Regions from separate parts of the Streptomyces sp. NRRL F-5755 genome, predicted to be linked through region 1. Evidence: riboswitches for the same ligand, from Rfam matches in the RefSeq annotation. Region 1 holds a riboswitch; each other region holds the start of a gene.
The links. Region 1 has a riboswitch for cobalamin ahead of ADK86_RS36190 (cobalamin biosynthesis protein). Riboswitches for the same ligand answer to the same signal wherever they lie in the genome.

Region 1 (10,271 bases):
ACCTGGTCCTGGGCCTGGCCGGGGGCCTGATGCTGGGCGTGGTCGGCCTCGACCTGCTGCCGGAGGCGCTGGAGGCGGCGGGCGGCGAGGTGTTCGGGGTGCCGGCCGCCCTGCTGTGCTTCGTGCTGGGCTTCCTCGCCACGCACGCGGTCGAACGGCTGCTGGCGGTCCGCAAGGCCGCCCACGGCATGGACCCGGAGGAGCGGGTGCCGCAGGTCGGTCTGACGGCCGCCACCGCCATGGTGGTGCACAGCTTCATGGACGGCTTCGCGATCGGCCTGGCGTACCAGGTGGGCCGGGAGATGGCGGTGGCGGTGGCGCTCGCCGTCATCGCCCATGACTTCGCGGACGGCTTCAACACGTACACGATCACCAGCCTGTACGGGAACGCCCGCAACCGGGCGCTGCTGATGCTCGGCGCGGACGCGCTGGCCCCGCTGGCCGGTGCCGCCGCCACCCTGGCGTTCACTCTTCCGGAGCAATGGCTCGGGGTGTACCTGGGCTTCTTCGGCGGTGTGCTGCTCTACCTGGCGACCTCCGACATCCTCCCGGAGGCGCATCACGACCATCCCGCGCTGTCCACGCTGCTGTGCACTGTGGCGGGGGTGGGGTTCATCTGGCTGGTGGTCGGTATCGCGGCGTGACACGGGAGAGGGTGCCGGGCCGGAGCGGCACCGGGCAGGGTGGTCATGGCGTGCCGGCTCCCGCGCCTATGGAGACCGGGCCGTTGCGCCCTTCCAGTACGGCCGTCAGTCCGGGCTCGTCGCCCGCTTCGACGGCGAGCGCGGTCCCCAGCGCGGCCAGTTCGGCGCGGATCGTCGCCGGGTCGGGGTGCGTGCCGGAGAACGCCTGCAGCCGTACGACGGGCAGGGCCTCCCCGGCGGCCGGGTGCGGCGCGTCGCCCCAGTCCAGCAGGAACGGCACCAGCCCGCCCGCGCGCGGCGGTGTCAGGGTCCACGACAGGGTGGCGCCGTCCGGGGTCCGGCGGCTCATCGTCACCGGCTCGCCCGGGTCGTAGCCCAGCGCGCGGGCCCGCGCGATGTGTCCGGCTATGCCGTGTACCCGGACCGCCCAGTGGGCCAGCCGGGGCCCGGCCAGGGAGTCGATGCCGAACCAGCGCGGCGCCTCGGGGGCGGGCTGCGCGGGGTCCGGCCCGATGATCTCCAGGTAGGCGCCGTCGCCCAGCCCCAGCAGGGCGTTGCGGGTGCCCCGGCCGGGGTGCCCGCCGCCCGGCACCGGCCGGACGCCGGTCAGCGCGGCGACCTCGGCGGCGGTGCTCTCCAGATCGGGGGTGGCGAGGACCAGGTGGTCCAGTACGGCGTCAGCCACGGGGGGCCTCCAACGGCGGGCGGGCAGCGGCGCCCGCCGCCAGGCGGCGGGCCAGCGACGGCTCGGCCGCCCAGTGGACGTGCAGGTACGAGGCATGCACCCCGTCCTGGACGTGGCCCTCCACCCGGCGTGCGGGGTGGGTCATGCCCCAGGCGGGGGACGTGCCCGCGCCCGGTTCCAGCACCGTACGGTGGAATTCGTGGCCGCGCACCCGCGTACCCGCCGCGGCAAGGGCGTTGTCGCTCAGCGCCACCGCCTCCCGGTAGCCCAGTGTGAGCCGCTGCGACATCCGCGCGTCGGCGGGCAGGACTCCGCACATCGGCTCGCCGTCCAGGGAGCGTGACAGGTACAGCAGCCCCGCGCACTCGGCGACGACCGGTGCGCCGGAGGCCGCCAGGGCCACCACGGACCGGCGCAGCGGCTCGTTCGCCGACAGTTCGGCCGCGTACATCTCGGGGAAGCCGCCGCCGATCACCAGCGCCCGGGTCCCGGAGGGCAGCCGCTCGTCCCGCAGCGGGTCGAACACGGCCACCTCCGCGCCGGCGGCCGTCAGCAGCTCGGCGTGCTCGGCGTAGGAGAACGTGAACGCGGCGCCGCCCGCGACGGCCACCACCGGCTTGCCGGTCACGCTGTCCGCGCCGCCCTGGGCCACGGCCCGCGCCGGGTCCCAGGCCGTGCCCGGCAGTTCCGGGGCGCTGTGCGCCAGCGCCAGCAGCGCCTTGAGGTCGCAGCCCTCCCGTACCTGCGCGGCCTGCGCCCGTACGGAATCCACCGCCTCGGCCTGCCGCTCGGCGACCGGGACCAGGCCCAGGTGCCGCGACGGCGTCTGCACCTGCGGCGCCCGGCGCAGCGCGCCCAGCACCGGCACGCCCGCCTCGTCCAGCGCCGCGCGCAGCAGTTCCTCGTGCCGGTCCGAGCCGACCTTGTTCAGGATCACCCCGGCCAGCCGCACCCCCGGGTCCCAGGACGCGAAGCCGTGCACCAGCGCCGCCACCGACCGGGACTGCGCCGAGGCGTCCACGACCAGCACCACCGGCGCCCGCAGCAGCTTGGCGACCTGCGCGGTGGAGGCCAGTTCGCCGTACCCGGAGGCGCCGTCGTACAGGCCCATCACGCCCTCGACCACCGCCAGGTCGGCACCGGCCGAACCGTGCAGGAACAGCGGTGCCACCTGGTCGGGGCCGCACAGGTACGCGTCCAGGTTGCGGCCGGGGCGGCCGGTCGCCAGCGCGTGGTAGCCCGGGTCGATGTAGTCGGGGCCCACCTTGTGCGCGGAGACCGTCAGCCCGGCCTCGGTGAAGGCCGCCATCAGGCCGGTGGCGACGGTCGTCTTGCCGGTGCCCGAGGCGGGCGCGGCGATGACGAGCCGGGGGATGGTGCTCACTGCTCGGCTGCTCCTGGTGCTGCGGTGCCCGGCGCCGGTGCCGTGCGGGGTGCCCGAATCACCACTCGATGCCCCGCTGGCCCTTCTGGCCCGCGTCCATCGGGTGCTTGACCTTGGTCATCTCGGTCACCAGGTCCGCGAAGTCGCACAGCTCCTGCGGCGCGTTGCGGCCCGTGATGACGACGTGCTGGGTGCCGGGGCGGTCGCGCAGGACGGAGACCACCTCGGCGGGGTCCACCCATCCCCAGTGCATCGGATACGCGAACTCGTCCAGCACGTAGAGCTTGTACGTCTCGGCGGCCAGGTCCCGCTTGACCTGCTCCCAGCCCTCGCGGGCCGCCTCCTCGTTGCTGAACTGGGAGTCGCGCTGCACCCACGACCAGCCCTCGCCCATCTTGTGCCAGGCGACCGTGCCGCCCTCGCCGGTGCCGCCCAGCACCCGCAGCGCGCGCTCCTCGCCCACCTTCCACTTCGCCGACTTCACGAACTGGAACACCCCGACCGGCCAGCCCTGGTTCCAGGCCCGCAGCGCCAGCCCGAAGGCGGCGGTGGACTTGCCCTTGCCGGGGCCGGTGTGGACGAGGACCAGCGGGCGGTTGCGGCGCTGGCGGGTGGTGAGCCCGTCTTCCGGGATGACGGACGGCTTTCCCTGTGGCATTACGCGGCCCTCCGGGTGGTGTGGTTGGTGCCCTGTCCGCGGACGTCGCGGACGAGCGCGGAAACACTGTCCGCGCGCAGTTCGTCGAGGGTGACGGCGGTGCCCTGGAGGTCCCGGGCCAGCTCGCGGGCCAGTCCCAGCCGTACGGGGCCCGCCTCGCAGTCCACGACCACCGAGGCGACGCCCTCGGCGCCCAGCAGCCGCGCCGCGCGCGAGGTGCGCATCAGCGGGTCGGGGCCGCCGGTGGACCGCCCGTCGGTGACGACCACCAGCAGCGGCCGGCGCGAGGCGTCCCGCAGCCGCTCGACGCGCAGCACCTCATGGGCCTTGAGCAGGCCCGCGGCGAGCGGGGTCCGGCCGCCGGTGGGCAGCGACTCCAGCCGGGCCGCGCCCGCTTCGACCGACGAGGTGGGCGGCAGCGCCAGTTCGGCCTCGGAGCCGCGGAAGGTGATCATGCCGATCTTGTCGCGCCGCTGGTACGCGTCGAGCAGCAGCGACAGCACCGCGCCCTTGACCGCGCTCATCCGCTTGCGCGCCGCCATCGAACCGGACGCGTCCACCACGAACAGCACGAGGTTGCCCTCGCGGCCCTCGCGCACCGCCTCGCGCAGATCGTCCCGGCGGACGACCAGCCCGGGGCCGCTGCGCCCGCGCGCCACCTGGTGCGGCGCTGCGGCCTGCACGGTCGCGGCGAGGTGCAGCCTGGTCAGGGTGCCCTGCGGGCGGCGGGCGCCGGTGGTCCGGCCGTGCGCCGTACGGGCGCGGGAGCGGCGGCCGTCCGCGCCCTCGCCGAGGCCCGGGACGTCCAGGCGCCGGGTACGGAACGGGTCGCCCGCCGCGACGGCGGCCTTTTCGCCGCCTCCGGATGCTTGCTCTTCCGCGTTCCGGGACTGGGCCTTCGGGTCGGCGGGGGCCGGTTCCGGGGCCTGGGGCTGTTCGGGCAGCTGCGGCTGGTCGTGCGGGGTCTGGTCGTGCGGTGCCTGCGCGTCCTGGCCCTGCGGGCCGTCCGTGCCGCCGTCACCGTCGCCGTCCTCCGGGGGCTGCCCGCCGCCGGGCCCGTCGGGGCCGTCCTCGGGGCCGCCGTCCGGTTCCGGGTCGGGCTCCGGGTCGTCGTCCGCGCCGAACTCCTCCAGGACCTGGTCGAGTTTGTCCTCGTCCAGGCCCGGGGCGTCGAACGGGTTGCGGCGGCGCCGGTGGGGGAGCGCCAGCAGGGCGGCCTGCCGTACGTCCTCCTCGCGGACCTCCGTACGGCCCGCCCAGGCCGCCAGCGCACTGGCGGTGCGCGCCATCACGATGTCCGCGCGCATACCGTCCACCTCGAACGCGGCGCAGACAGCGGCGATTTGCCGCAGCACCGCGTCCCCCAGGACGACATCCGGCAGCAGCGCCCGCGCGGCGGCGATCCGCTCCCGCAGCTCACCCTCCTCGGCGGCCCAGCGCGCGGCGAAGCCCTCCGGGTCCGCGTCGTAGGCCAGGCGGCGCCGTACGACCTCGACCCGCTGGTCCGGCTCGCGGGACGCGGCGACCTCCACGGTCAGACCGAAGCGGTCCAGCAACTGCGGGCGCAGTTCGCCCTCTTCGGGGTTCATGGTGCCGACGAGCAGGAAGCGCGCGGCGTGCCGTACGGAGACGCCTTCGCGCTCCACGTACGAGGCGCCCATGGCGGCGGCGTCCAACAGAAGGTCCACGAGGTGGTCGTGGAGCAGGTTGACCTCGTCCACGTACAGGATGCCGCGGTGCGCGTCCGCCAGCAGGCCCGGCTCGAACGCCTTCACGCCCTCCGACAGGGCCCGTTCGATGTCCAGCGCGCCGACGAGGCGGTCCTCGGACGCGCCGACCGGCAGCTCCACCATGCGGGCCGGGCGCTCCTCGGAGCCGCCCGCCTCGTGGGGGCCGTCCGGGCACGCGGGGTCCGGCGCGGCGGGGTGGCAGGAGAACCGGCAGCCGGTGACGACCGGGACGTCCGGCATCAGCGCCGTCAGGCCACGCACGATCGTGGACTTCGCGGTGCCCTTCTCGCCGCGGACCAGCACCCCGCCGATGGCCGGCGAGATGGCGTTGAGCAGCAGGCTCAGCCGCATGTCGGACATGCCGACGACCGCGGTGAACGGGTAAGGGACCGATGCCATTAAGGAGTACCCCCTTCGAGGGACGTGCGGTGTGCGGGCGGTGCGGCGGCCGCGCCGGGGGCGGCCGCGCCGGGGGCGGCCGGGGCGGGGGGCGGCGGCGGTATCGGCGGCGCCCCCGGCGGCACGAACGGCAGCCCGGCCGGGACGCCGTCCTCGATGAGCCGCAGCAGCGCGTCCGTGTCCGCGTGCTCCTCGATCAGGTCGCCCAGCTTGTCGAGCTGCTCCTCGCGCAGCGCGGCGAAGCTGGTGTCCGGCGCCGGGACGAACGCGCGGCCCGCGTCGGCGGCCACCCGCCGCAGGAACGCCCGCCGGAAACCGTCGCTCTCCAGGGAGCCGTGCCAGTGGGTGCCCCAGACGGCCCCGGACCGGCAGCCTTCCAGGAACGGCTCGCCGCCGTCGACCTCCGCCACGCCGTGGTGGATCTCGTACCCCTCGACCGGCTCGCCCAGCGCCTCGCCGGCCGGCCGGGCCAGCGTCTTCTCAGCCGCGAACCGTACGCGTACGGGCAGCAGCCCCAGCCCGTCCACGGTCCCGGCCTTCGACTCGACCTCGTCCTCGATGCGCTCGCCCAGCATCTGGAAGCCGCCGCAGATGCCGAGCACCGGGCGGCCCTCCGCGGCCCGCCGCCGCACCGCGTCCGCGATGCCGCGCTCGCGCAGCCACTGGAGGGCGCGGACGGTGCCGCGGGTGCCGGGCAGCACCACGAGGTCGGCGTCGGCCAGCTCCTCGGGGCGGTCCACGAAGCGCACCACGACGCCCGGTTCGGCGGCCAGCGCGTCCACGTCCGTGAAGTTCGACATCAGCGGTACGGCGGCCACCGCGACGCGCAGCACATCCGCGCCGTGCGGCGGCGCGACGACGCTCTCGCGGACCGCGCCGCGCAGCGACACCCTCAGGCCGTCCTCCTCGTCGATGCCGAGGCCGTGCGCGAACGGCAGCACCCCGAGGGTGGGCCGTCCGCTCAGCCCCTTCAGCATCTCCAGGCCGGGTTCCAGCAGCGTCACATCGCCGCGGAACTTGTTGACGAGATAGCCCGCGACCAGCGCCTGGTCCTCCCGGGACAGCAGCGCCGTGGTGCCGAAGAACGAGGCGAACACGCCGCCCCGGTCGATGTCGCCGACCACCACGACCGGGATCTGGGCAGCGCGCGCGATGCCCATGTTCACGATGTCGGTGCGCCGCAGGTTGATCTCCGCGGGGCTGCCGGCGCCCTCGCAGATCACCGCGTCATGCGTACGGCGCAGCTCCTGGAGGCAGTCCGTGACCGTACCGAGCAGCCGCTCCTGGCGCCCCGCGTGGTAGCCGCGCGCGCTCAGCTCGCCCACCGGCTTACCCATCAGCACGACCTGGCTGCTGCGGTCACTGCCCGGCTTGAGCAGTACGGGGTTCATCAGCGCGCTCGGCTCGACGCGCGCCGCCGCGGCCTGCATGGCCTGCGCCCGCCCGATCTCCGCGCCCTCGCGCGTCACGAACGAGTTCAGCGACATGTTCTGCGCCTTGAAGGGCGCCACCTTGACGCCCTTGCGGGCCAGCCAGCGGCAGATACCCGCCGTCACCACGCTCTTGCCCGCGTCGGACGTGGTGCCGGCCACCAGCAGCCCGCCGCCCAGCGGCGCCCCACCCGAACCGTTCACCTGGCACTCCTCGCCGTCCGTACGTTGCTGCTGCTCACTTGGACCTCCTGGCCGTACGGGACCGGCGTACCGCACCGGCCGCCAGACGGCCCGTGACCGTGGCCGCCAGCGCCAGCGCGCTCACCCGGCGCGACAGCCGTACGGCCCGGTCGATGTCCGCCACCGCGACGGGCCGCCCGGTGCCGCCGTTGAGCACCGGCCGGTGCTCGACCCGGCCGCCGTACGCCAGGGTGCCGCCCAGCCGTACGCCCAGCGCGCCCGCGAAAGCGGCCTCCACCGGGCCCGCGTTGGGGCTCGGGTGCGACGCGCCGTCCTGCTGCCAGGCGCGCCACGCGCCCCGCCGGTCCGGGCCGGACAGGACCGCCAGCGCGGCGGTCAGCCGCGAGCCGGGGAAGCCGGCCACGTCGTCGAGGCGGGCCGAGGCCCACCCGAAGCGGCGGTAGCGCGGTGATTTGTGGCCCACCATCGCGTCCAGCGTGTTGACGGCACGGAACGCCAGCAGCCCCGGCACGCCCGCGACCGCGCCCCACACCAGGGCGCCGACCACCGCGTCCGAGGTGTTCTCGGCGACGGACTCGACCACCGCGCGCGCCATCTGCTGCCCGTCCAGGGCCTGCGGGTCGCGCCCGCACAGGTGCGGCAGGCGCTCGCGCGCCACATCGAGGTCGCCCACGGCGAGCGCACCGCCGACGGCCCGCGCCTCGCGGCCCAGCGAGGTGCCGCCCAGGACGGCCCAGGTGGCGGCGGCGGTCAGTGCTACGGAGACGGCGGGGGAGCGGCGTACGGCACGGGTGAGGAGCGCGGCACCGGCGGCGGTTCCGCCCGCGCACAGTGCGGTGTGCAGGGCCCCGCGTCCGCGGTCGTCGCGCCACAGGCGGCGCTCCACGGCCGCCGCGGCCCGCCCGAAGGCGGCCACCGGGTGGCCGCGCCGGGGATCGCCCACGACCAGGTCGCCGAGGAAACCCAGGGCCGCGCCGCACGCGTAGCCGGCGTGTTCGGCACGCATCGGATCAGACCGCCGTCGCGCCTCGGAGGGGCAGCGGGGTACGTCCAGCAGGTCTCGAACTGCGGCCGGGCATGGCGGTAGGTCCTCACTCAGGGTCCGCGCCCTGGTTCGACGGGTACGGCGACGAGAGTCTCCTGGCTCCCCGGATCGGCGCTTCCCCCGGCCTTCCAGTCCGTACGGAACCCGCGTCCCGGACGCGGACCGTGGCCCTTGATGGAGGAGCGCTCCCCGGTGACAGTGGCGGGACCGCGCCGGATTCTCACCGGACTTCCTCATCTGTCGCCGATTGGCTCCGGCAGTCCACCACGCTCCGCGAAGCCCGTCAACTCGCGCTTGACCTGCGGCGCGGGGCCCCGCTCACGGCTGTGTCCAAGGCCACAGGGCCCGGTGCCCGGCATACGGCGACGGGGCGTCCGGTGACCGCGGCACCCGCCGCGGTCACCGGACGCCCCGGGGCGCCGTGCCGGTGCCGGTCAGGCGGCGACGATCAGGTAGATGCCGTACGCCACGGCCGCCGCGCACAGCGCGAAGCAGGCGTACGCACCGGTCCGCGCCGCCCCGCCGGGACCGTCGGCGGCCACCGCCTCGCCCTCCTGGCGCGGCTTGCGGGACGTACCGACGATGCCGAGGGTGAACAGGCCCACGATGCCGACCGTCACGACCAGCGTGACGCCGAAGACCTGGCCGAGCGCTGCCCAGTCGATGCTCATTGCGTTCTCGTTCCTTCGTGGAAGCCGGGGGAGGCGTACGTCGGGGTCAGCCGGCGGCCGAGCCGGCCTTGGCGCGGCGCTTGGTCCCGTGCGTCTCGTGCGGGTGGGCGGCCACCGGATCGGCGGTCACCGGGTCGGCGATCACCGGGGCCGCGCCGACCGGGTCGGCGAGCGGCGCGTCGGCCATCGCGGGCGCCGGGACCGTGGCCTCGACAGCCTCGGCCGCCGCGGGGACGGACCCGACCGGGCCGGCGGGCGGCGGCGAGACGGCCTGCAGGGCGGCGGTGACGACGCCCGCGGGCTCCGCGGCCGGACCCTCGTTGACGTTGGTGTGGTCCACCGGCTTGCGCCGGGAGGCCGCCCAGATCGCGCCGCAGACGGCGAGCGCGAGGACCGCGACGGCCGCGATGCCCCAGTCGCCCTGGTCCGCCAGCAGCGCGGCGCCCGCCGCGACCAGGCCGGCGGCCGGCAGCGTCAGGCCCCAGGCGACGACCATCCGGCCCGCCGTGGACCAGCGCACCACGCCGCCCTTGCGGCCCAGCCCGGAGCCCATGACGGAGCCGGAGCAGACCTGGGTGGTGGAGAGCGCGAAGCCGAGGTGGGAGGAGGCCAGGATGGTGGCCGCGGCGCCGGTCTGGGCGGCGAAGCCCTGCGGCGGCTGGATGTCGGTGATGCCCTTGCCCATGGTGCGGATGATCCGCCAGCCGCCCAGGTAGGTGCCGAGCGCGATGGCCAGGCCGGCCGAGGCGATGACCCACAGCGGCGGGTCGGCGTGCGGCGCCACGACGCCGCCGGTGATCAGCGCGAGGGTGATCACGCCCATCGTCTTCTGGGCGTCGTTGGTGCCGTGGGCGAGGGAGACCAGGGCGGCGGAGGCGATCTGCCCGGCGCGGTAGCCCTTGGCGGTGTCCTCCTCGGCGCGGTCGCGGGCCAGCCGGTACGTCAGCCGGGTCGCGGCCATCGAGGCCAGGCCGGCCACGATCGGCGCGGCGACGGCCGGGATGAGGACCTTCATGACCACGGCGCCGCCGTGCACGCCGCTCGCGCCGACGGACACCAGGGTCGCGCCGATCAGACCGCCGAAGAGGGCGTGCGAGGAGCTGGAGGGGAGCCCGGCGAGCCAGGTGACGAGGTTCCAGACGATGGCGCCGACCAGTCCGGCGAAGATCACTTCTGGTCTGATGCCGGCGGTCTCGTCGATGATGCCGCCGGAGATGGTCTTGGCGACCTCCACGGACAGGAACGCGCCGAGCAGGTTGAGGGCCGCCGACATCGCCACCGCTGCCTTGGGCTTGAGCGCCCCGGTGGAAATGGTGGTGGCCATGGCGTTGGCCGTGTCGTGGAAGCCGTTCGTAAAGTCGAACACCAAGGCCGTGACGATCACGATCCCGATGAGAAGCGTGATGTGTTCCATTCACCCA
Region 2 (10,271 bases), on a different contig from region 1:
GCCGCCCTGTGGACGGCAGCCGACCAGATCCTCCGCACTCTCCTGGACCGCTCCGGGAAGCCGACCCGACAGCAGTGACACCCCATGATTCAGAGTGGTCAGGGGCCTCCGGACTTACAAGTTGTCGCCCCATCCACCCTGAATCATGGTCTGGAACGCCCATTTCCCGTTCCGGCGGATCAGGATGTCGGCATACCGCAACTGCGTGGACTGCCCCGCCTGGGTCATGGTCGAGTCCGTGAAGACCACGGCCATCGAGGCCGAGAGGAATACGGGCGTCCGGGTGGACTCGAAGGTGATGTCCTCGTTCCCCTCACCCATCACCTGCGTCATCGTCGCGACGAATTGTTCGCGGTCCCACTGCGCCGAGCGCCCGTTGCCGGCCGCATCGTCGCTCACGAGGTTCAGGGGAAACACCGCCATGTCCGCCATGCGCTCGACATTCCGCTTCGCACTTTGCGCGTCGTACTCCGCGAACCAGTCATCCAGGCTCGTACGGTCCTCATCGGTCGGCACGTACCCGGTGTCAGGCAGAAAGGTCACGCGAACGTCTCCTCAAGTCCTCGGTCGCACACCCATCGGACATGGCTGCGCGAAGAAGAAGGTACGCGCCAAGGCGCCACTAGTCAAGGTTGATTAGTTGGGGCGCCGAGGGCCGGTCCGGCCAGCGTCACACGGCCCTGCCGACGGCAGGAGCCTACGAGAGTCCGGTCACCCGATGACGAACGGCAATTTCGCGGCCAGCTCTCCCAGTTCGGCCTTCTCGGTCTCGGTCGGCGTGCGTCGTCCGGTCCCGATCAGCAGTGCGTCCTTGTCGGAGAACGACGAGGGGAATGCGGCGCCGGCGATCTTTTCCAGCATTTCCCGCGTTCGGGCCAGACCCTCGGTGGGCGGTTCCGCCGCGTTCGGCACGTGCGCGATCAGGTCGAGGTGGTGCAGCGTCCACTCCAGAACGTACGCGGAAAGGTAGTCGCCCGTGGTGAGTACGACGTCGCGGGTACTGACCCTGACCGTGGGGTCCGCGAGTTCGGCGGCGCGGCCGGCGGCGGAACCGAGGTCGTCCAGATGGAACTTGAGCAGCCCCGGGTCCTCGTACGCGGCGGCCAGGCGGACGATCAGCGCGTCGAGCGGGTCGTCACCGGTCGGCGGCGTGTCGGCGACCTCCCAGTACGTCACCGCGTCGCGGGTCGGTTCCGTGTCGGCGGGGGTGACGAGGGTGATCAGGACGTCCTGGGCGTCGATGATCAGGTGACACACCAGGTCCCGTACGAGCCAGCCGGCGCAGCCCGACGGCCGCGCGAAATCCTCGTCCGAAAGCTCGGCGACCGCGGTGCGCAGCGCCGTCCAAGAGCGTGAGAAGAGATCCACGGCCGCAAGCTAGCAGCGCCCGGCGTCGGCCGCGACCGGATTTCGTCCGCCCGGGCCATGCGGGACGGGGCAGTGGTGGCAGGAGTGTGCGTATAGATGCAGTTGAGCTCGGCTCCGTCGGGGCGGAGCCGAGCTCAACAGTGATTCACCGAGCACAACAGCGACTTACTGCGTTCAGGTGCGCTTCTTATTCGTCTTGCGCTCCTTGGCCGCCGCTCGGCGAGCCTCTTCCTGCTCCCACAATGCCTTGAACTCCAGCGTCCGTGCGTCGAGTTCGAGCGGCTCGTCCTCTTCCTTCCACAGCCCCTGATCCTTCAACTGCTGGGTGTGGACCTCCACGGGAGGCTGGGGGTCGAAATCGCTGGGCCGCGGGCCCTCCGGTCCGCTGGGGCCGATCCGGACCAGCCGCTCCACCCGCGTAATACGGAACCGGCGCCCATCGACGCTCAGACCGTTGCTCCGCTTCTCGTCCAGCGCATCGGCCGCTCGCGCATACTCCGCCCGCTTCTCTTCCGACAGCCGCAGATTGAACGGGGCCATCACCCGGAGCCATGCGGCAAGCCCGTCCCTGGCCCCTTGCGGAGTGGAATCCGACGCCCCCGGATTCTGCGCCCTCCACTGCCCGTCCACCCGTTCCGAGGTCATGAACACCGCCGGCAGCAGCACACCGCCCGGGTATTTCTCGGCGGCGCGCAGGGCGTCGATGCGTACCTCCGCGGGCGCATTGGGGGAACCGCCGACGAAGTGGACGAGATCGAGTTTCAGAAGGCCGTCGGACAGGCCGGTACTGACGTAAGGATCAACAACGAATCCCTTGGTCCGGGACGGCACGCGAAGCGCTTCGCCGACCTCCGCCGGATCGGGGTCGGAGGGGCGGGGCGGTTCGGGACCGCTGCGGCCCATGCGGATGAATTTCGACGCCCGTACGATACGGAATCGCTCGCCACGGACGCAGATCTCGTCGACGACCTCCCGGTCCATGCGCAACGCCGCCGCCATCCACACCTTCTGCGCCGCCGCGTCACCGGATTCGTCGGCCCGTTTGGCCCGCAGGCGGAAGTGCGACCCCAGGGAATCCCTGGCGCCCTGCGGTTCGCTGGCGCCGTGCTCGGACAGTTCCCAACCGCCGGCATCGCGCTCCTTCGCGTGGAAGAACTCCGCCAGCCCCACCCCCAGAAGTTCCGGGTAGCGCTCGCGCGCCTGCCACGCCTCCAGGTCCGCCAGGGCGGCAATGGGCCCGTCCTGCGGAGCCACCCGGAAGGTGAGGTAGCCGGGCACCCTGTCCTCGTAACCGTTCATGCACCGAATGTGCCGGAAGCGGTGGCGGCTCCGCCGGAAAACCGGGGAAACAACCCGGTCGCGCATGGTGAGCGTGCAGGTGTGTGATATGGGCACAAAGCAGTTCGGGGCGATGGGCCGCATCGTTCGGCTCGGAGGCCAGATGCCCCAGGGAGACGGGGAGGTCGCGCAGGGGCCGGGGGCCCTCGCCGCGACGGGCTGCGTGGGCACCAGATCAGACAGACGGGCCACAACCCGGCGCCCGCCAATCGGGCAACTCAGGCCGGGCGGCGCCCCTTCGGCGCGCTCGCTCAGGCCCGTACCGTACGGATGGACGCGTCACGCCTCGCACCGCAAGCGACACGCCCCGCCCCTCGAAGCGCAGCCTCTCGAAGCCCCACCCCTCGAAGCGCGACCTCTCGAAGCGCGCCCCCACACCCCTCCCCCACGCCCCTCCCCGGCACCACCCCACCAAGACCACCAAGACCACCAAGAACACCCCCGCAATCCCACCACCCCATTTCCGTTGCCCCCTCAACCATTCAGCAGACCGGACCACCCATCGCGGAATCCCCCGCACCCCCGAGATAGTTCACCGCGAAATCATCATTGGTCCATATCAATGCCCCGGCGTACAGCCCGAATTCGCCCCGGACCACCGGTCATGGCATGATCACCCAGCTCCCTTTCCGCACATCCGCACTTCTTCGCAACCGTCCCATTGTTGTGAGGCGCCGTTGCCGGAGGCGACTTCGTCACGGCGTGCCCCACCCCACATTCTCTAGGGCTCACCTTGCGTACGATCACCAAGCAGGCACTCATACCTGCCCTGACCGTCATCTCCCTGCTGGCTTCCGGCTGTTCGTCGGGCAGTGGCGCCGGCCCCGACGCCGGCACCGGCGGGTCCGGCGAACCCGGCGCCGGGGCGACCGCCGCCCAGGCCGCCGAGGGCCATGACGCCGCCGACGTCACCGCCGGCAAGGGCGGCAGCGGCGGGCAGCGGCTGGCCGTCGGTGCGGCTCCCACGTCGTCCGGCCCCGCCGGTGCGGCGGCCGTGGCCCGCCCGTCCGGCGACGGACGCCCGCAGTACAAGTCCGCGGTACGGGTCGCCTCGTACGACCGCCGCAGCGGCCGCGCGGTCGTCGTCAGCCCGGCGAAGCACCTCCCGAACCCGTCCTCCTCGGCCTCCGCATCCACCGCCCCCTCCCCCACTCCCTCCGCCTCCGCTCCCGCGAAGAACTCGGCCGTGGCCGTCGGCGACGTCATCGCGAGCGCGCCCGCTCCCGGCGCCCCCAGCGGCGTCCTGGCCAAGGTCACCGCCGTACGGGGCACGACGGCGAAGGGCACCGAGGTCAACACCGCGCCGGCCACGCTCGATGCGCTGCTGGGCAAGGGCAAGGCCGATGGGAAGGTGCCCGTCGATCCGGCTGCCGTCTCGGTCGAGCCGCTGGTCAAGGGGGTGAAGGTTTCCTGGGCGAAGAATGGCGAGCGCCGCTTCGGGCCGCACGGTGCCACGCTGCCCCTCGGCAGTCTGCGCCTGGACGTCGGTGCTTCGGTCGCCACCGCGGAGGGCGCCCCGGCGAGTGCCTCCGCCTCGGTTGGCGGCTTCGTGCAGCTGTCGCCCAAGGTGGAGTTCGCTTACGACGGCAGCCGAGCGCACGCCACGCCCTCTCCCGCCTCCGCCAACCACACGGCACCCGGCGGCGCGTTCATCGGGCTGTCCGGTGACTGGTCCTCCCAGTGGCGCTTCAAGGGCCAGGCCGCTGCCTCCACGGGTAAGCCGCTGCGGATGCCGTTCGCCAAGCTCCACGCCGATCCGGTCATCCAGGTCGGCCCGGTGCCGGTCGTCGTCAACCTCGACCTCACGTGCTACCTCGCGGTCGAGGCGGACGGCCGGGTCAGCGTCGACATCAAGCAGGACCTCAAGGGCGACTTCCGGGTCGGCGGCAGCTACTCCTGGGCCGGGGGCTGGAAGCCCGTCAGCGAATCCGGCATGCACTCCACCCCCGTACAGGCCGCTGTGACGGCATCGGGCCAGGCGAAGGCCACGCTCGGTACCGAGGCGAGCGTCGGCCTGTACGGTGCGGTCGGTGTGAGCGCCGATGTCGCTCCGTATCTGCGCGGCGAGGCCAGTGCCGCGGCCATCGGTTCCTCCGACGGGAAGGGTTCCGTCACGGCCGACTGGAAGGCTTTCGGAGGGCTGGATCTGAGCGGCTCGCTCCAGGCCCAGCTGACGATCTTCGGCACTCCGCTCTTCCAGAAGCGCATTCCGCTGGGCACCTTGCACCGCGAATGGAAGCTCGCGTCCGGCCGGTTCTCCTCCGGCACGTCGCAGCCGTCTGCCGGCTGAACCCTCCGTCACGTAGCGCCGAAGCCGTACGGGCCGGTCCCTGCCGGATCCCGTACGGCTTCGACGTCCCCCCATCTCATTTCCCGTCCCGCCATATGAACAGGTCTGTCCGCTCGGGCCCCGCTCGATCTACTGTGTCCGGTGCAGCTGGTTCGCCCTGCCCGCCAGGCAGGCGCGTCGTAAGAGGGAACCCGGTGGGAATCCGGGACTGCCCCGCAGCGGTGAGCGGGAACGACCGCCGTCATACGCACTGGATCCGGGCCGCGGATCCGGGAAGCGACGGCCAGTAGGTGCCCGCCGGGAGAGCCCGGCAGGCGTGCCCGCGAGTCCGAAGACCTGCCCGTTGCCCGCGCGCGTCCATGCGTGCGCGGTCTTCCCGGAGACCTCGAGGGCGGGTTGGGAGCGTTCCGGACTTGGTCCGGAACCGTACATGTCAGGCGGGCAGGAGCGTCGGCGTACGCTTCGCGGCTCGTCCGACGCGTCGTTCCTTCGCGTTCTCGTCCCGTTTCCGGGACGTACTCAAGAACACATCCGCGAAGGAGAGTTCCGTGACAGCGAAGCCCGCAGCCGCGGCAGCACGGGCCACCGTGTACGGCTACCCCCGCCAAGGTCAGCACCGGGAACTGAAGAAGGCCATCGAGGGCTACTGGAAGGGCCGCGTCACCGCGGACGCCCTGGTGGAGACCGCGCGGGGCTTGCGCCGTGCGAACTGGCAGCAGCTCGTGGACGCCGGCGTGCACGAGGTGCCGACCGGTGACTTCTCGTACTACGACCACGTCCTGGACACCAGCGTCATGGTCGGAGCCGTCCCGGACCGGCACCGCGCCGCCGTCGAGGCCGGCGCCCTGGACGGCTACTTCGCGATGGCGCGCGGCACTCAGGACGTGGCGCCGCTGGAGATGACGAAGTGGTTCGACACCAATTATCACTATCTGGTGCCTGAACTGGGGCCCGACACGGTCTTCGCCGCGGACTCCGCCAAGCAGGTCGGCGAGCTGAAAGAAGCGCTCGCCCTCGGGCACACGCCGCGTCCGGTGCTCGTCGGCCCGGTCACCTACCTCCTGCTGGCCAAGCCCGCCCCCGGGGTCGCCGCCGGCTTCGACCCGCTGATCCTGCTCGACCGGCTGCTGCCGGTGTACGCGGAGGTCCTGGGCGATCTGCGCGCGGCCGGGGCCGAGTGGGTGCAGCTGGACGAGCCCGCCCTCGTCCAGGACCGCACCCCGGCCGAGCTGAACGCCGCGGAGCGCGCGTACCGCGACCTCGGAGCCCTCACCGACCGCCCGAAGCTGCTGGTCGCCTCGTACTTCGACCAGCTCGGCGAGGCCCTGCCGGTCCTGGCCAAGGCTCCCGTCGACGGCCTGGCGCTGGACTTCACCGAGGCCGCCGCCGGCAACCTGGACGCGCTCGCCGCCGCGGGCGGCCTGCCCGGCAAGCGCCTGGTCGCCGGTGTCGTCAACGGCCGCAACATCTGGATCAACGACTACGAGAAGTCGCTGGCCACGCTCGGCACCCTGCTGGGGCTGGCCGACCGGGTCGACGTGGCCGCCTCCTGCTCCCTGCTGCACGTGCCGCTCGACGCCGCCGTCGAGCGCGACATCGACCCGCAGATCCTGCGCTGGCTCGCGTTCGCCAAGCAGAAGACGGCCGAGATCGCCACCCTCGCCCGCGGCCTCGCGCAGGGCACCCACACGATCGCCGCCGAACTGGCCGCCAACCGCGCCGACCTGGCGTCCCGCGCCGGTTCCGCGATCACCCACGACCCCGCCGTACGCGCCCGCGCCGCCGCCGTCACCGACGCGGACGGGCGCCGCTCGGCACCGTACGCGAAGCGCGCCGCCGCCCAGCGGGCCCACCTGGGCCTGCCCCTGCTGCCGACCACCACCATCGGCTCCTTCCCGCAGACCGGTGAACTGCGCGCCGCCCGCGCCGATCTGCGGGCCGGGCGCATCGATACCGCCGGCTACGAGGAGCGCATCAGGAACGAGATCCGCGAGGTCCTCGCCTTCCAGGAGAAGGCGGGCATCGATGTCCTGGTGCACGGCGAGCCCGAACGCAACGACATGGTGCAGTACTTCGCGGAGCAGCTGACCGGCTACCTCGCCACACAGCACGGCTGGGTCCAGTCGTACGGCACGCGGTATGTGCGTCCGCCGGTCCTGGCCGGTGACATCTCGCGGCCCGAGCCGATGACGGTGCGCTGGACGACGTACGCCCAGTCCTGCACCGACCGGCCCGTCAAGGGCATGCTGACCGGCCCGGTCACCATGCTCGCCTGGTCCTTCGTACGCGACGACCAGCCGCTCGGCGACACCGCGCGCCAAGTGGCCCTGGCCCTGCGCGACGAGGTCGCCGACCTCGAAGCGGCGGGCACCTCGGTCATCCAGGTGGACGAGCCCGCCCTGCGCGAGACGCTGCCGCTGCGCGCCGCCGGTCACGCCGCCTACCTCGCCTGGGCCACCGAGGCGTTCCGCCTCACCACGAGCGGCGTGCGGGACCGGACCCAGATCCACACGCACATGTGCTACGCCGAGTTCGGCGACATCGTCCAGGCCATCGACGATCTCGACGCCGACGTCATCAGCCTGGAGGCGGCCCGCTCCCACATGCAGGTCGCCCGCGAACTGGCCGCACACGGCTACCCGCGCGAGGCCGGCCCCGGGGTGTACGACATCCACTCGCCCCGCGTGCCCAGCGCCGAGGAGGCGGCGAGCCTCCTGCGCAAGGGCCTCGACGCGATCCCGGCCGAGCGCCTGTGGGTCAATCCGGACTGCGGCCTGAAGACGCGCGCCTGGCCCGAGACCCGCGCTTCGCTGGAGAATCTGGTCGCCGCCGCGCGGACCGTTCGGGCGGAGATTCCTTCTGCCTGATGTCGAGGGGCTGTGACAGCCGGTGATTGCTTATGGCGAGAACCGGTGACGGCCGGTGACTGATTGCGGCCGGAACCCGTGACGGCCGGGAGGGCGCACGCCCGAGCGTCCTCCCGGCCGTCCACCACCGCCTTCCGGCGTCACGCCCCACCGGTACCCCCACGAGTGGTTACGGACGCTCCCCCCTGCATCTACACTACGTCCTCCTGCACCTCGTCTGACCTGCGTAAACAGCGTCGTTGAGCCGGTTCCGGAGAGTGAGGAGAGGCCCTGTGTTCTATCAGGTGCTCAAGTACGTGATCCTGGGGCCGTTGCTGCGGCTGATCTTCCGGCCGCGGGTGGAGGGGCTGGAGCATGTGCCCTTGCAGGGCCCGGCGATCATTGCGGGCAACCATCTGTCGTTCTCGGACCACTTCGTGATGCCGGTGATCGTGCCGAGGCGGGTCACGTTTCTGGCGAAGTCCGAATACTTCACGGGACCCGGTCTGCGCGGGCGGCTGACCGCGGCGTTCTTCCGGGGAATCGGACAGATTCCGGTGGACCGCTCCGGCGGCAAGGCGGCCCAGGCCGCGTTGCGGTCCGGGCTGGCGGTGCTGCGCAAGGGGCGGGTGCTGGGGATCTACCCGGAGGGGACGCGGTCGCACGACGGGCGGCTCTACAAGGGCCGTACGGGAGTGGCCGCGATGGCGATCAAGGCCCAGGTGCCGGTGATCCCGTGCGCGATGATCGGTACGTTCGAGGCACAGCCCACCGGCCGCCGCCTGCCGCGAGCCATGCGCATCACCATCCGCTTCGGCAAGCCGCTGGAATTCGAGCGGTTCGCGGGCCTGGACGGCGAACACGCCGCGCTGCGCGCCGTCACCGACGAGATCATGTACGAGATCCTGCAGCTCTCCGGCCAGGAGTACGTGGACGAGTACGCGAACGAGGCGAAGGCGCGGCAGCAGTCGCAGTGGGGGTTGGTGCGGCGGTTCCGGTGAGCGCGGGGGTGGTCGGGACGGAAAGACTGCCGCGCCGATTTCCATCGTGCTCGACGCCGCACAAGGCGCGGGCAGGCACCGGTGCGGAGGCCAGGACCGTCCGGGCCGCGTCGGGCGTCTACGGCTCGTCTCCGGACCGCGCGCTCCGGCGGATTCATGGGCACGCGGATCTACACGTCCGCGTCGCCTACCGGCGCCGGCCTGCCCGCGGGCAGCAGCCTCCGTACGGCGGGTGCCTCCGGGGAGTCCAGCGCCTCGTACGTCTCCAAGGCTTTGTGCCAGCAGACGCGGGCGCGGTCCGCGTGCCCGGTCCGCCGGAGGGCGTGCCCGAGGGCGGTGAGGGCGTTGGCGCGGGCCCATTGGCCACTGGGGCCACACAGGATGGCCAGGGCCTCTTCGGCCCGGCCCGCGGCCTGCGCCGGACGGTCCGCGGCGAGGTGGGCTTCTGCCATCCGCCAGTACGTCATCGCCTCCCACAGGCACTGCCTGCTGTCCTGGTAGAGGGCTACGGCTTGTTCGAGTTGCCGCAGGGCGTCCTCCGGGCGCCCGGCCTGTGTCAGGGCCACGCCGAGTGTGTAGTGGCCGGCGGCCAGCCGCGTCGTCGCGCCGATTGCCTGGTAGAGGGCCAGGCACTGCTCGGCCAGGCCCACCCCTTCGGCGATGCGTCCGGTGTCCTGGTAGAGGAGGGCAAGGTTGGCCAGCGCGCTGGCCACGCTGTTCTGGTTCCCGTAGCCGCGAAACGCGGCAAGAGCCTGCTTCAGGAGAGATTCCGCGTCTTCATGGCGGCCCCGCAGACTCGCGATGATGCCGCTCTCGTTGAGAGCGTTCGAGGAGAGAACGGGGTCCGCGCAGTGGCGCCGGAGCGCCATGGCGGCCTGCGCCTGCCGGTCCGCCTCCGCGAGACGGCCGGCCATGATGTGGAGGTGGATCATGAGCAGGCGCAGCCGCCCTTCGGCATGGGTGTCCTGCGCTTCCAGCGCGGCCGTCAGCAGGTGCTCGATCGTCTGCTCGTACTGCCGGGCGCCCGTGCCCGAATCGGCCAGATCCTTGGTCACCAGCATGAGGTCCGCCGCACGACGCAGCGTGGGCCCGCGGGCCGAGGCGCGGGCGCAGGCCAGCAGGTTGCCGGCCTCCGTGTACAGCCATTCCAGCGCGCGTTCCCGGTCCTCGAAGGCCAGGCCCGGGTACTGGGTGGGCTCAAGATGATCCAGCAGGGGTTCTCCGGGCCGGTTCATCGTGTACACGCGGGCGGCCGTGGCCAGGTAGTGGTCCAGCAACCGCGAGCGCGCCGCCTCGCGCTGCTCCGGGGGATCGTCCCGTTCGGCACGGGCACGGGCGTAGAGGCGCAGGAGGTCGTGGTAGCGGTAGCGGTCCGGCGCGGGGGATTCCAGCAGCGAGGTGTCCACCAGGAACTCCAGCGTCTTTCCG
Region 3 (10,271 bases), on a different contig from region 1:
TCGACCGGCTGCTGCCGGTCCTGCGCGCGCACCGGCTGGCGTACGGCGTGGCCGCCCTGGTGCTCGGTGTGGTCGTGGCGGTCGTGTTCCTGCTGATCCGCAAGTGAGCGGCGCAGGGCGGGGGCGGGCAGGTCGGGAAGTTGTCGGTGAGCAGCGGAAGGTGAGGGATTGACGTGGCGGTACGGCGGTTGAATCACGCGGTGCTCTACGTACGGGATGTGGCGCGCGCCGTGGCCTTCTACAGCGAGACGCTGGGGTTCCGGGTGGATACGGAGATTCCGGGGCGGGCCGCGTTCCTCAGTGCGGAGGGAACGGCCAACGATCATGATCTCGGGCTGTTCGCGGTGGGGGCCGCGGCCCCCGGGCCCGAGCACGGCCGGGTGGGGCTCTACCACTTGGCGTGGGAGGTCGGGACCCTCGGCGAGCTGGCGGACGTGGCGGCGGAGCTGGCGGAGCGGGGTGCGCTGGTCGGCGCCACCGATCACCTGGTGTCCAAGTCGGTGTACGCGAAGGACCCGGACGGCAACGAGTTCGAGGTGATGTGGCGGGTGCCGCGCGAGGACTGGCCGGGGCCGGACGAACCGGACCGGCTCCGCCCGCTCGACCTCGAAGCGGAGCTGGCGCGCTGGGGGCGGGACCTCAAGACGGGGGCGGCGGCCGGGTCGGCCACCTGAGGGGAGGGAGGGGCAGAGGGTGAGGGGCAGGGGCGTATCGCGTACCGTCTGGCCAGCTTCGTAGCACGTTGGCTCACCCCGGTCCCGTCAGGCCGCCTCCCCGACCTCTGCCAGCCGCCCCCCAGCCTCTGTCAGCCGCCCTCCCCGACCCCGGCCTCCGCTCCCGAAGTCCGCGCCGACCAGCGCTTCTCCACCCCGGCCAAGCGCCAGTAGGCCAGGGCCGCCGCCCAGACGACCACGAACAGGCCGACGATGATGAAGCCGACGTTGTCCAGGTCGATGGACGAGATCCAGCCGGTGACGCCGTCCTTCAGGTCCAGCTTGTCGTGCAGGACGGTGACCAGCTCGATGGTGCCGATGAAGAACGCGACGGCGATCGACAGGCCGGTGATCGTGAGGTTGTAGTAGACCTTGCGTACCGGGTTCGAGAACGCCCACTGGTACGCGAAGTTCATGAACGTGCCGTCCAGGGTGTCGAACAGGCTCATTCCGGCCGCGAACAGCAGCGGCAGCACCAGGATCGCGTACCAGGGCAGACCGGCCGCCGCGCCGCTGCCCGCCATCACCATCAGCGTCACCTCGGTCGCGGTGTCGAAGCCGAGGCCGAAGAGCAGGCCGAGCGGGTACATCTGGCCGGGCCGGGTGATGGAGCGGGTGAAGCGGCCCAGTATGCGGTTCATGAAGCCGCGCGAGTCGAGGTGCTGCTCCAGCTCCGTCTCGTCGTACCGGCCCTGTCGCATGGCGCGGAACACTCGCCAGATGCCCGCCAGCGCGACGAGGTTGAGCGCGGCGATGAGGTACAGGAAACCGCCGGAGACCGTGGTGCCCACGGTGCCGAGCACCTGGTGGGTGCGCGATTCGTCGTCCAGCAGGGTGCCCGCGAGCTGCGCGCCGCCGGCGACCAGCGCCGCCATGGCGACGACCACGCTGGAGTGTCCGAGCGCGAACCAGAAGCCCACGGAGACCGGCCGCTTGCCGTCGGCCATCAGTTTGCGGGTGGTGTTGTCGATGGCGGCGATGTGGTCCGCGTCGAAGGCGTGCCGCATGCCGAGGGTGTACGCGGTCAGGCCGAGGCCGACGCCGAAGACCTGCGAGCCCACCGCGTAGTGGTGCGGTACGACCAGCAGGAAGAGCACGCCGAAGGCGACGATGTGCAGCCCGGCGATGACCGCTATCAGTCCCGCGGTCCGCACGGTGTCCTGCCGCCGCCAGCGGAAGTCGGGCAGGGGGGAGGCGGGGCCATCGGGGGAGCCGCCGCGGGAGCCGTCGGGGGCAGCTGAGGGCGACGCGGCTGAAGCGGGGGAAGGGGAGGAAGGGGAAGAAGAGTAGGGGGGATCTGTGGACAGGGGCATCCGGTGGTCACGCTCCAGCACCTCGTGGATCAGTTCGTGAGATGCCGTGGCCGGTCTCCTGGCTGACGGGTGTGCGCGCCCGCCCCGGCCTTCCCGGCCGCGGGCTGCGGCCAGTGGCTCCGTACGGCGAAGGGCGCGTACGGGCAGGGGCGGGAACTTCCCGATCACAGTGGCGAGGGCCGCTCCGGCCTGGACCTTACGGTCGTCACCGGTCTTCCCGAACACCACGGCCCGGACACTCTAACGCCGTCGCTGCCGCCGGTCAGCGCGCCGGCCACCGGGCCACTGCCTCGGGAACCCGGGGCGCCGGTCGCTCGACTACCTGATCCGGGCCCGCGCCGGCGGGCCGTCGGACAGTCGAGAGGCAGGGAGAGCGGGCATATGCGTCCTCGTATCAATGGGCACGTGGTGGGTCCGGGACCGGGGTTGGGGGCGAAGGGCCGGACGGTGACGGCGGCGGTGACGGTGCTGGCGGTGGCCGCGCTGGCCGCGGGGTGCGGCAGCGCCGACGGGCGGGAGGCCGGGGCCTCGGGCAGCCGGGATGGCGAGGCGAGTGGCTTTCCGGTGACTGTGACCGATTGCGACGGGCGGAAGACGACGTTTTCCACGGCGCCGCGGAAAATCGTCACGAGCAATGCGGCGAGTCTGGAGATGCTGCTTCGGCTGGGTGTCGAGGACCGGATTGTCGGCACCGGTTTCCCGCCGGGCAAAGGCACGTTGCCGGGTGAACTCGACGCCCGGGCGCAGCGGGTGCCGGTCCTGGGCAAAACGGTGATTCCGAAGGAGAAGCTGCTCGGTTCCGGGGCCGATCTCTACATCGACACATTCGCTTCGATGGGCAACATGGGCGGGGCGGCGACCGGCCCGACCGAGACGGAATTCGCCGCGGCGGGCATCAAGCACGTCTATCTGGCCTCGACGGCATGCGCGCCGCGCAAGAAGGTGCCGCAGCGGGATCTGTCCGCGGTGGAGGGGGACATCCGGCGCCTCGGGCAGGTCACGGGCACGTCGCCGCGGGCGTTGCAGCTGGTGGCGGAGATGGAGAAGAAGGTTGCCGGGGTACGTAAGGCCATCGCGGACGTACCGGCGGATAAACGGCCCTCGTATTTCTTCTTCGATTTCGACGCGGGAACGAAGCAGCCCGTGGCCGTCTGCAACCGGCAGGTGGCGAACGCGGTGCTGACCGAGGCCGGGGCGCGGAACGTCTTTGCGGACTGCGCGGGGGATTTCCAGCGGGTCTCGTGGGAGGACGTGGTCGGCAAGGACCCGGACTGGATCCAGCTCGGTGTACGGAACCGGGGCAGCGCCGCGGCCAATGAGAAGGCGTTCGACGAGGCCGAGCAATTCCTCCGGACGTTCCCGGCCACGGCGGGCCTGCGCGCGGTGAAGGAAGGGAAATTCCTGCGCATCGGCTCGGAGCGGACGACCATCGCGGGGGTCGGCAACGCCGATACGGTACGGCGGATCGCGGCGACGCTGTATCCGGACCGGCTGGGCGGCGTGGAGGGCACGGAGGGCACGGATGGCCTGGCTGCCGGCGGGGCGGGCCGCTGATGAGGCGGTTGGTTGCGGGGCGGGCCCGTACGGATGCGGGGCCGGCCGGTACGGGCGCGGGGCCCGCTCGTACGGACGCGAGCCCCGCCGGTACGGCCCCAGGCCCCACCGATAAGCCCCCGGGCCCCACCCGTACGCCCCCAAGCCCCGCCCACACGCTCTGGATCGCCGTCGGGCTCCTCCTCGCCCTGTTCGTCGCGCTGACCGCCGCCGTTTCGCTCGGTGCCACCGACATCGCTCCGGGCGAGGTGTGGTCGGTGGTGTTCCGGCGGCTGGGCGGGGAGCCGCCGCGGCCCGGTACGGACGATCTGATCGTCTGGCAGCTGCGGGTGCCCAGGGCGCTGCTCGCCGCGCTGGTCGGCGCGGGGCTCGGGCTCGTCGGTACGGCCACCCAGGCGCTGGTGCGCAACCCGCTCGCCGACCCGTACCTGCTGGGCATCTCCAACGGCGCCTCGCTCGGCGCGGTGGCCGCGATCGTGCTGGGCGCGGGGGTCATGGCCGGGATGGACGGAGTGTTCGGAGCAGGGGGAGCGGGAGGGGCGTTCGGGCTGGGCGGGGGCTTGGGCCTGTCCCTGGCCGCCTTCGCCGGGGCGCTCACCGCGTTCGCGCTGGTCTGGACGCTGGCGCGGCGCGGTGGCGGTTTCGCGCCGCTGCGGTTGGTGCTCGCGGGCGTCGGTATCGGGCAGTTCCTGGCGGGGTTCACCAGCTACCTGGTCCTCCAGGCCGGGGACGAACAGCAGACGCGCGGCGTGCTGTTCTGGCTGATGGGCAGCCTCGGCGGCGCCACGTGGGGCACGCTCGCCCTGCCGGTGCTCGCCGTGCCCGCCGGGCTGCTGGCCCTCCAGGCACGTGCCCGCGCGCTCAACGCGCTGACCATGGGGGACGAGACGGCGGCGAGCGTGGGCGTGGACGTCGTCCGGCTGCGCCGGCTGCTGTTCGTGGTGACCAGCCTGCTGACCGGCGTACTGGTCGCGGTGTCCGGGGCCATCGCCTTCGTGGGCCTGATGGTGCCGCACCTGTGCCGGCTGATCGTCGGGGGCGACCACCGACGGCTGTTGCCGCTGGCCGCGCTCACCGGGGCGCTGCTGCTGGTGGTGGTCGACATCGTGTGCCGTACCGCCATGGACGGCCAGGAGTTGCCGGTGGGGGTGGTGACGGCGCTGATCGGTGCGCCGGTGCTGCTCTATGTGCTGGACCGGCGGTTGGGAGTGGGGGCATGAGCCGGAAGAGCATGACGGAAGCGGACGTGGATGTGGATACGGGTGGCCGTATCGGCGACCAACACCCCCGCCCCGCCCCCGGCCTGCGTATCGACATCGAGGACCTGCGCGTGTCCTACGCGGGCCGGTGCGTGGTGGCCGGTGTACATCTGATGGCCGCGCCGGGGGAGATCGCGGGAGTGATCGGACCGAACGGGAGCGGCAAGTCCACGGTGCTGCGTACCGTCTACCGGCACCTGCGGCCGGATGCGGGCCGGGTGCTGCTGGCCGGGGAGGACATCCGGTCCATGCCGCCGACGCGTACCGCCCGGCACATCGCCGCCCTGCCCCAGGAACGCGGCGGCGACTTCGAACTCACCGTCCACGAGGTGGTGGCGATGGGCCGCACCCCGTACAAGCGGGCGTTCGCGGGTGACGACCGCGCCGACCGGGAGGCGGTGGCCCGCGCCCTGGCCGAGGTGGGACTGGCCGGGTACGGCGGGCGGCGGTTCTCGGCGCTGTCCGGCGGCGAGCGGCAGCGGGCGCTGCTGGCCCGCGCGTTCGCCCAGGCCCCGGACGTGCTCGTACTGGACGAGCCGACGAACCACCTGGACGTACGGCACCAGGTCGAGCTGCTGGCCCTGCTGCGCGGCCGGGCCTGCACGACGCTCGTCTCGCTGCACGACCTGAACGCGGCGGCTTCGGTCTGCGACCGGCTGCATGTGCTGTCCGAGGGGGCGGTGGTGGCGTCCGGCGCGCCGCGCGAGGTGCTCACGCCGGAGCTGCTGGCCGAGGTGTTCGGGGTACGGGCGACGGTGGTCGACCATCCGCTGACGAGGGACCCGCTGATCGCCGTGGATCAGCGGCGGGTCGCGGACGGCGGCACCTGAGCCGTCATCCGGACCGGCACCGGCCGCCCGGCTCCCTCCGCATAGTGGCTCGGGCGGCCGTCCCGGTGGACGAGGTGCCCCAGCCGGGCCGCGTCCGCCGCGCGCAGCAGCCGTACGCCGCCGTCGGCCTGCCGCAGTACGCACGCGTGCCACGGCGTCATCCAGGCGTCGGGCGCGTCGAGCAGCCGGATGCCGAACTTCGCCGCGCCGCGCGGCTGCGGGTGGATGGACAGCCGTACGGCGTCGGGGTGGTGCTCGGCGATCAGCTCGCCCCAGGCGCGGCTGCGCCGGATGACTCCGTAGGCGCGGCTGCGGCAGGCGCGTTGCAGCGCGGAACGGGTGCCCTCGAAGCCGGTGGTGTCCTCGAACAGGAAGCGGGTGATGCCCCGGTACAGGCGCAGCGTTTCGCCGTCGTGGGCCGCCGCGCCCTTGGTTTCGGCGCGCAGGGCGCCCAGGGACGGGGCGTACCGGCGGAGTACCTGTTCGCGTTTGGCGTCGCAGGGCAGGTCCCCGTAGACGTCGCGGAGGTCGAAGGTGCTCAGGTGGGACAGCCCGGCCGTACGGATCATGGCGCGCAGCGCGTCGTTGTACGCGTCGACGTGCGGGTCCGGGACGCCGATCAGGTCGCTGAAGATGTGCCCGTCAGAGCAGATGACGAGCCGTGCGCCCGGCGCGTACCGCTCGCCGATCCGGGCACAGAGCCCGTCGAGGAAGCGCAGCGCGAGGCGTTCGCCCTCGTCGGGGAGGCGGCCGAGGACCTTGGCGGGGTTGGGGGACTTGCAGGGGAAGCCGGGGAGGGTGAGAACGATCGGGCGGCGCGCCGCTATCAGGTGCTCCAACTGCTGGAGCTGATACGGGAAGTCGGCGGGCGCCGCCTCGTGCGCCGGGGCCGTCGCCTCCAGGGTGCGGTGGTGGGGGAGGAGGGTGGCGAGGACATCGGTGGCCATGGCGGCCGGTGCGCTGGGAGCCGGGTGTCTCATCGGGCGGCGGCCTCTCCGGCAGCGCTGCTGAAGGGGCAGGCGTACGGAGCCGGTCCGGCCGGTTCCGTACCCGCCCCGCCATCGCTGCCCGCAGCCCCGCCAACCGCCCCGTAAGAGACCGGAAGCTCATCCACCCCACGCGCCAGCACCGCCGGTATCCACCTCAAGTCGCCGTCCGGCACGGCCAGGCGCAGGCCCGGCAGGCGGCGGAGCAGCGTCTCCAGGGCGATGTGCAGTTCGGTACGGGCCAGCGTGGCGCCCGGGCAGAAGTGGATGCCGTGGCCGAAGGCGAGATGCGGGTTGGGCGTACGGTCGAAGTCGAGCGTGTCGGGGGCGGGAAAGCGGGCGGGGTCGCGGTTGGCCGCGCACAGCGAGACGATCACGGAGTCGCCGGCCGGGATCCGCGTGCCCGACACATCCGCGTCCGCCGCGAGGAACCGCCAGGTCGTCAGCTCGAAAGCACTGTCGTAGCGGAGCAGTTCCTCCACCGCGCGGGGGAGGAGCGCGGGGTCGTCGCGCAGCCGCGCGAGGTGTTCCGGGTGCCGGAGGAGGGTGGTCAGCGCCGTCGTGATCTGGTTGGTGACGGGCTCCTGTCCGGCGACGAGGAGTTGGAAGATCATGGAGTCCAGTTCGGCGTCGTCCAGCTCCCCGGCGTCGCAGGCGGTGACGAGACGGGAGAGCAGGTCGGTGCCGCCTTCCTGCCGCTTGTGGCGTACGAGGTCGGCGATATAGCCCTGCAAGCCGCGCAGCCGGGCCTCGTACGCCGGACGGCCGGGATCGTCCGGGCCGACGGGCTGGACGACCTTGCCCCAGTCGCGGTCGAAACGCGCGGTGAACGCGTCCGGCAGGCCGATGACCTCGGCGAGTACGAGGAAGGGGAAGCGCGCCGCGAACGAGGCGACCAGGTCCACGCTGCCTCCGTGCCGGTCCGGGCTCGCGGACGGCAGTGCATCCAGCAGTTCCTCCGCCAGGCGCTCGAACCGCGGCCGGAGTCCGGCGATCCGCCTGGGCGCGAAGGCGTCGGTGATCAGGCGCCGCATGGCGGTGTGCCGGGGCGGGTCCTGGTGCAGCAGGTGGACCTGGAGCTGCGAGTGCTGCGGCTCGGGCATGATCGATGCGCGGGCGCGCCAGGCGGCGTTGCCCCGGGAGTGGTGCTTGCCCAGCCGGGGATCGTTCAGTGCCCGGTGCGCGGCCTCGTATCCGGTGATGAGCCAGGCGTGTACGCCGCTCGGGAATCCGACCCGGTGGACGGGGCCGCGCTCGCGCAGCTCGGCGTACAGGGGGTACGGGTCGCGCTTGTAGTCCTCCCCGTAGAGGGGGAGCGGTTCGGGTAGGCGGGGTGGGCGCATGGACCGTGCTCCTCGGCAGTCGGTAGGTGTCCGCGTGCACGCCCGGTGCCGGTCGTGCGCGCGCTTCACTCAGTGGTCGGGCGAAGCGGGCGCCGAGTTCCCGCCGGGTGGCGGAACGGGGCCGCGCGGGCGCCCGGAACGGCGGCGGAAACCCAGGTAGTCGGAGCGGCGGCCGGGCTGGTTCCGGCGGGCGGGAAGGACAAACCTCACGTGGGCCGGTAGGCGATCGGAGTGGGGGCGGGGGCGGTTGGGCGTGCCACGATGGCTGCGCCGAGCAGCGCGTTCCCGGCGGCTGCCGTTCGCGCTGCGCGCTGCGCTGCGCTCGCCGCGGTAACCCGTCCTCCCTGCGTTCCTTCCCCCTGCCCTCCCTCCCCTTCCCCGTCTGTGTATCGGAGCGGCCATGTCTCTCGTCCGGCGCTTGTCATCCGTACTGCCCGCGAAACCGGTGCTCGGGTTCGTGGCGCTGCTCGTCGTCCTGTTCGTGTGCGCGTACGGGGCGGGGGCGGCCGCCGGGCCCGTGGCGCCGGGGATGCGGCCGGGCGGGCAGGCCCCCGGGGCTCCGCAACAACCGGCGGACGGTGGCGGCATGAGCGGCATGAGCGGCATGAGCGGCATGGGCGGGATGGGATGAGCGAGCGCGTCACCGTACTGACGGTGGGCGGCATGACCTGCGCCGCCTGCGTCAACCGGGTGGAGAAGAAGCTGGGCCGCCTCGACGGGGTGACCGCCACGGTGAACCTGGCCACCGGCAAGGCCCGCGTCCAGCATCCGGCCACGCTCGCCGTGGGCGACCTCGTCGCGACCGTGGAGGCCGCGGGCTTCACGGCCCAACTGCCGGAGCCGGTACGGAAACCGGCCGGGAACCCGGCGAGGGAACCCATAGAGGAAGCCACCCCGCACCCCGAAGACCGGCCGACGGACGCGGACCGCACCCGCCTCCTCGTCACCGCGCTCCTGTCCGTCCCCGTACTCGTCCTGTCGATGGTCCCGGCCTGGCAGTTCCGCAACTGGCAGTGGCTCTGCTTCGCGCTGACCGCGCCGGTCGCCGTGTGGGGCGCGCTGCCCTTCCACCTGCGTGCGGCACGCGGCCTGTGGCACGGCGCCGCGACCATGGACACGCTGGTCTCCCTCGGTGTGGCCGCCTCGTTCGCCTGGTCCGCGTACGCGCTCTTCCTGAGCGGCGGCACCGCGCACAGCTACCTGGAGGCGGCCGTCGGCGTACCGCTGTTCGTCCTGGCCGGGCGGCGGCTGGAGGCGGGGGCGCGCCGCGGTACGGGGTCGGCGCTGCGGGCGCTGGCCGAACTGGTCGGCACGGACGTGTCCGTACGGGTACCGGTCGAGGACGGGGCCGCCGGTACCGACGCCACCGTGGAGCGCCGGATTCCGGTGGCCGACCTCCAGGTCGGCGACCGCTTCCTGGTCCGCCCCGGGGAGCGGGTGGCCACCGACGGCACGGTGGTGGATGGCAGTTCAGCGCTCGACCTGTCGCTGGTCACCGGGGAGAGCCGCCCGGTGGAGGTCGGGCCGGGTGCGGCGGTCGTCGGCGGTGCGGTGAACGCGGGCGGGCTCCTCGAAGTGCGCGCCGCCGCGGTCGGCGCGGACACCCGGCTGGCGCGGATCACCCGCCTCGTGGAGGAGGCCCAGACCGGCAAGACCCGGGTACAGCGCCTGGCCGACGCGGTGGCCGGGGTCTTCGTGCCGGCCGTGCTGGCGGTGTCCGTGACCGTGCTCGGCTTCTGGCTGGGCGCGGGCGCGGACCCGCAGGCGGCGGTGACCGCTGCGGTGGCCGTCCTGGTCGTCGCCTGCCCCTGCGCGCTAGGACTCGCCACGCCCACGGCCCTGCTGGCCGCCACCGGGCGGGGCGCGCAACTGGGCATCCTCGTCAGCGGGCCGCGGGCCCTGGAACGGCTGCGGCGCATCGACACCCTGGTGCTGGACAAGACGGGAACGCTGACCACCGGGCGGATGAGCGTGGTGGGCGTTACGGGGCGTACAGACACCGGTTCCGCGGTGGGCGCCGCCGACGAGACCGTACGCCTGGACACCGCCGACGAAGGCGTACGCCTGAACACCGCTGAGGCCGAGGCCCAGGCCCAGGCCGAGGCCGCGCCCCGGGCCGCCGAGGAAACCGTACGTCTGACACCCGACGAGGCCGTCCGCCTCGCCGCCGCTGTCGAGCACGGCTCCGAACACCCCCTGGCGCGCGCCATCACCGCCCACGCCGACACGCGCCGCACGGCCCTCGGCGACCACCGGCCGCTGCCCGCGGTCCG

Region 2: linked by a shared signal. The riboswitch ahead of metE (5-methyltetrahydropteroyltriglutamate--homocysteine S-methyltransferase) and the one ahead of ADK86_RS36190 (cobalamin biosynthesis protein) in region 1 are both predicted to bind cobalamin.
Region 3: linked by a shared signal. The riboswitch ahead of ADK86_RS29225 (HoxN/HupN/NixA family nickel/cobalt transporter) and the one ahead of ADK86_RS36190 (cobalamin biosynthesis protein) in region 1 are both predicted to bind cobalamin.

What each region holds. Positions count from the first base shown of each region.
Region 1 is NZ_LGCW01000309.1:2,986-13,256, forward strand. Features, by position in the region: gene ADK86_RS36160 (ZIP family metal transporter) at 1-644, shown strand, start outside; gene ADK86_RS36165 (VOC family protein) at 688-1,329, opposite strand; gene ADK86_RS36170 (cobyrinate a,c-diamide synthase) at 1,322-2,713, opposite strand; gene cobO (cob(I)yrinic acid a,c-diamide adenosyltransferase) at 2,772-3,371, opposite strand; gene ADK86_RS36180 (putative cobaltochelatase) at 3,371-5,500, opposite strand; gene ADK86_RS36185 (cobyric acid synthase) at 5,500-7,110, opposite strand; gene ADK86_RS36190 (cobalamin biosynthesis protein) at 7,169-8,140, opposite strand; cobalamin riboswitch at 8,268-8,416, opposite strand; gene ADK86_RS36195 (hypothetical protein) at 8,614-8,850, opposite strand; gene ADK86_RS36200 (inorganic phosphate transporter) at 8,897-10,264, opposite strand.
Region 2 is NZ_LGCW01000206.1:25,629-35,899, forward strand. Features, by position in the region: gene ADK86_RS17650 (alpha/beta fold hydrolase) at 1-78, shown strand, start outside; gene ADK86_RS17655 (nuclear transport factor 2 family protein) at 115-543, opposite strand; gene ADK86_RS17660 (maleylpyruvate isomerase N-terminal domain-containing protein) at 712-1,368, opposite strand; gene ADK86_RS17665 (DUF5954 family protein) at 1,543-2,667, opposite strand; gene ADK86_RS17670 (hypothetical protein) at 3,440-4,996, shown strand; cobalamin riboswitch at 5,128-5,355, shown strand; gene metE (5-methyltetrahydropteroyltriglutamate--homocysteine S-methyltransferase) at 5,545-7,863, shown strand; gene ADK86_RS17680 (lysophospholipid acyltransferase family protein) at 8,136-8,843, shown strand; gene ADK86_RS17685 (AfsR/SARP family transcriptional regulator) at 9,014-10,271, opposite strand, start outside.
Region 3 is NZ_LGCW01000284.1:108,175-118,445, reverse strand. Features, by position in the region: gene ADK86_RS29235 (DoxX family protein) at 1-107, shown strand, start outside; gene ADK86_RS29230 (VOC family protein) at 174-674, shown strand; gene ADK86_RS29225 (HoxN/HupN/NixA family nickel/cobalt transporter) at 806-2,059, opposite strand; cobalamin riboswitch at 2,057-2,270, opposite strand; gene ADK86_RS29220 (ABC transporter substrate-binding protein) at 2,474-3,580, shown strand; gene ADK86_RS29215 (FecCD family ABC transporter permease) at 3,580-4,800, shown strand; gene ADK86_RS29210 (ABC transporter ATP-binding protein) at 4,884-5,669, shown strand; gene ADK86_RS29205 (L-tyrosine/L-tryptophan isonitrile synthase family protein) at 5,639-6,649, opposite strand; gene ADK86_RS29200 (cytochrome P450 family protein) at 6,646-7,998, opposite strand; gene ADK86_RS29195 (hypothetical protein) at 8,399-8,629, shown strand; gene ADK86_RS29190 (heavy metal translocating P-type ATPase) at 8,626-10,271, shown strand, end outside.